2 regions of the Paenibacillus sp. J22P165 genome follow, and region 1 is predicted to be linked to the other one. Evidence: riboswitches for the same ligand, from Rfam matches in the RefSeq annotation. Region 1 holds a riboswitch; the other holds the start of a gene.
The links. Region 1 has a riboswitch for cyclic di-AMP ahead of AC58QM_RS31220 (APC family permease). Riboswitches for the same ligand answer to the same signal wherever they lie in the genome.

Region 1 (2,206 bases):
TTGAGTCGCATAATACATCGTGCCACGGCCAAAAGCTTGCTCCGTCACCATCGATAAGACCGATGTATGACCATTAGGGTCAGGCGCAATTCCATACCCTAAAGCAATCAGCGTTACACCACCGAAGACGATGGCCAACAAGCCGCCTAAGGAGATAAGCGTACGCTTAGCATTTTTCACGGAAGGTGTTCTGAAATGGGGTACCGCATCCGAAATCGCTTCGATCCCTGTTACTGCTGAGCAACCAGAAGAGAACGCTTTAAGAATAACGAATAAGGTCAATGAGCTCGTTGCTGCGCTGGGTGCGAATTCGATAGCGTGTGTATTCAGTGAACCCGTGAGCAAATCGAAAATGCCTTTTCCAACTAACAACAGAATACAAAGGATGAAAAAATAAGTAGGTATGGCGAATACCGTGCCTGACTCAGAAGTACCTCGCAAATTCAGCCAGACCATAATCCAAACCAGCAGGATGGTAAGTGGAACAATGTACGGTACGGCAGATGGAAATGCAGACGTAATCGCCTGGACGCCAGCCGAGATCGACACGGCAACGGTAAGGGTATAGTCAATCAGTAAGGAGACTCCTGTAAGTCGTCCCCATACCATCCCTAAATTCTCTTTCGTAACCATATAGGCGCCGCCACCCATAGGGTAGGCTTCAATCACCTGTCTGTAGCTCAACACTAGCAGAAGTATTAAAGCAATAATGGAAATCGCAATCGGCAAGGAGAAGGCAAATGCAGCTACACCAACTGTTGCAAGCTCTAACAGAATCTGCTCTGTCCCATACGATACGGAAGATAAGGCATCGGAAGACAGGATGGGAAGTCCTTTCCAGACAGGCATTTTCTCCGACTCAATCTCACTCGACTTTAGCGGCTTACCAAACACAATTTTTTTCAATGAATCACTTGTCATTTCTCACTTGTTCCTCCAATTAAAACGAATATCACGCACCACACTTGAAAAATGGACGCAAAAAAACACAAGGAATGACCTTGTGTTTTAAACACATGTTCTCCTTTCTCACGATCGCTTACGAGGTTAGCTGCCGGGTTCGGGCCGCGAGAAATCTGCCCTAAAAGGTACTTGGTATCCGTACCCCTACTCACCCCATGATACTTTTGGTTCCCCCGCTTTTCTTAACAGAAAATTAAGCGAAATATTCAACTGTTCTGGTACGTGTTGAATACTACTCTCTTCTACTCACATAGTAAAGGATGGAAAAAACGTAAAAAGCCCCCTCCCACCTCTTGTATCACGCAATAATTCGCTTACAATTACTTGATTCTTTGATTATCTTCCATTTTCGTACGTAATCAGGGTATTTGATGAAAAGAAGTGGGTTGCATCCTTCAGAGGTTGTTCGATTCATGCAATCGTCCCTTCAAAAGGAGGAATTTCGGGGAAAATCCAGCTATTGGCTCACGGCTTCCCTTATATAATCGTGTAATTTACCCAATCCAGGCGTGTTGCGCCCATTTTGTCAAAAAACTGTTGTGCACGTTGATTATCTGGTCCGGTGACCCATGACATATAGGCATAACCGTTTTCCTTGGAATAACTTTGGCATTTCCTGAACAAATCTTCTTCTTCCGCCGCCCCACGAAATGGCTCGAGAAGGAAGAGGTCATTCATGATCGTAATAGGACTTGCTTTTATCGTACTCCAGGCAAAATACAACGTTGCAAAGCCGATGAGTTCCCCCTCCTTAACGACAACAAACTGTGTACCGCCTTGCTCTAGAAGCAGGCTGCTAATCAAACGATGAATAGCGGTGGTTTCCGGCCTTGGCTTCTTATAAAACCCTACGATATAGGCATACATCAACTCTGTGAGTGTCTCTAAATCTTCCATTTCCGCTTTTCTAATTATGTGGTGTCCCATCGTATTCCTCATTTATCTTTTTCGAATAATAATACAATTTAATGAATTAATATACAATATTCCAATGGTCATATACTTAAATTCATTGACACACCCTAACCCTCATGATAAACTGTAACAATTAATATTATAGTTTAGATCGGATGGTGTACCATGTCAAATTACACGACTACCTCACATCAAGAAATAGCGTCAGCGCCTCCTGAGATGCCAGGTCGCTTACGTGAAACACCGGTATCGTGGTTGCTCTGTTTTACCATTGTACTGGTGATTATGAACACGATGATGTTCAATCTGGCACTTCCCAAAATCTCTG
Region 2 (2,206 bases), on a different contig from region 1:
ATTTGTTTGTAACCGAAGGTCACACCGTTCTTGGAAACCTCATCCACGCTCGGTGAAGAGGCAGAGAGAACAACCACAGGGTTTTTGGTGCCTACGGAAACTACCTTTTTAACACTTTCTGTTTGTACTTCTTCACCCACAACTGCTTCCGCGACTAAAACACCGTCTTCGAAAGTCTTTTCTTTCTTCTTGACCAATACGCCTTCTTTACCTTCTTGGACGACTTGCTCTTTCCCTTTAAGTAAAGACGCGTCATTCTTTTTCTCTGTTTCGAATGCGATCGGTACAGATACTTCCTCCGTCTCTTTCTTCACACGGACGATTTTGATTTCATCGCCAGTAGCTAGAGCGGCCGTCGGTTCGGGAGTCATTCGGTCATTCTCCCCAAGTGCAATATTTAAACGTTGCAATGCACTTTCTACCGTTCTTGCAGTTGTGTAAACAGTGGTGGTCTTTCCATCAGCAGTCAATTGAATTGGTGAGGCATGCTCGATTACAAATTTGTCTCCACCCTTGAGCTTGGTCGTGAGTGAAGCTGAAATTTCATCGTGCTCACCAATCGTTATGGCTTGTTCATCCAGTAGGCGTTGCAGGACCCATTGCTTCGTGTGCACAATAGTTTCTTGTCCATTCACAACCACGGATACGCTCTTGGTAGCCGTTCCGTACAACAACACCAAAAACATGAAAGTCATTGCGATTGAGATTATAGCTAGGCTTAAAATCAAACGCAAGTTTTCATGCTTCCATCGCAATGCGAAGGACATGCTGGATGATCGTTTTACATGGGTCTCGCTAATTGAGATACTGCCCACTTCTTCGGTCCTCCTTCAAAGCCTCGCCGCCAGGTTACAGCATGATTAAATTTGACGCGACTAAGGTTTTTAGTTTAACTTAACATGCTCGCCATCATCAGCATACAATGCCTTGCTGAATCTGGTCGTCCCCCCCTTTTACCTATTCATCATCCTATGAATTCCGGGTTAATTTATGTCTTCCGATCTGTGTAAAACCCTGTATGAGGACAAAAAGCCAGCAAGAAGAGGACTCTTCTCGCTGGCTTAGTTTGCATAATGAAATACAAATAGCACGCACGACAATCGTTACCTCTCTTACGCTTACGAGGTTAGCTGACGGATTCGGACGTGAGAGTCGCCCTACGCAGACGCAAACGATTCGTTTGACGTCCATGATTCACCCCTGTTACTCAATCTGCTTACTTAACTGTATTTTGAATACGAATTAAGCTTGCAGTGGTTCCCCCGTTTCCACATTTGGAACTCAGCGAATGGAAATTTGGCAAATTGGATATTAAGTTATTATGAAAAGTATATTACGCTGTTAATCTCAACCTGTAAAGGGATTAACACCCGTTAAAAAGGGCTAAATCGATTAAATTTCGATTATTTTTCGAATATAACCCAATTATATCTACATTTATCTAACTTTAACGTACGTATACGCTATTTTTCATAGTATAATGACCAAAACTAGGCTAAAAATGCAAATTTGTTTATAATGATTCTGGAAGTATTTGATCAAAAAGTACCAATAATTTGCTATTTAGGGAGGCAATTGAGATGGGTCCCATCTTGCAAGTAAACGCTTTATTCGGTGGATATTTACCCAACAAACCTGTTCTTCATGATCTTACCTTTTCCATTCGTCAAGGTGAAATGATGGGGTTGATCGGACTCAACGGTGCAGGTAAAAGTACCACCATCAAAAATATACTCGGGCTGCTTCAACCTCAAAAAGGGTCCATTCGCATTAACGGTTTAACACTAGCCGAAAATCCATTACCTTACCGTGCGACATATGCTTATGTGCCTGAAAGTCCAGAGCTATACGAAGAGCTTACGATACGCGAACACCTTGAATTAACGGCTATGGCTTACGGCGTTTCCAAGGAGGATTACGAAACCCGTTCCCAGTCCTTGTTAGAACAGTTCCAAATGAAAGACAAGCTGAATAGCTTCGCGAGCCATTTATCCAAAGGGATGAAGCAAAAGGTCATGATTATGAATGCCTTCCTGATCGAGCCCTCTTTATATATTATCGATGAGCCGTTTCTCGGACTCGACCCTTTAGCGATTCGTTCCTTGCTTGAATTAATGGTTAAAATGAAACAAAAAGGTGCGTCTTTTCTCATATCCTCACACATTTTGTCTACAATTGAAAAATATTGCGATGGCTATGTCGTTCT

Region 2: it holds a riboswitch for cyclic di-AMP, as region 1 does, so the genes downstream of both, AC58QM_RS33290 (resuscitation-promoting factor) here and AC58QM_RS31220 (APC family permease) in region 1, are expected to answer to the same signal.

Annotation. Positions count from the first base shown of each region.
Region 1 covers NZ_JCAUAP010000017.1:77,294-79,499, forward strand. Annotated here, with positions in the region: gene AC58QM_RS31220 (APC family permease) at 1-921, opposite strand, end outside; cyclic di-AMP (ydaO/yuaA leader) riboswitch at 1,022-1,173, opposite strand; gene AC58QM_RS31225 (GNAT family N-acetyltransferase) at 1,441-1,890, opposite strand; gene AC58QM_RS31230 (MFS transporter) at 2,044-2,206, shown strand, end outside.
Region 2 covers NZ_JCAUAP010000022.1:12,760-14,965, reverse strand. Annotated here, with positions in the region: gene AC58QM_RS33290 (resuscitation-promoting factor) at 1-815, opposite strand, end outside; cyclic di-AMP (ydaO/yuaA leader) riboswitch at 1,101-1,297, opposite strand; gene AC58QM_RS33285 (ABC transporter ATP-binding protein) at 1,581-2,206, shown strand, end outside.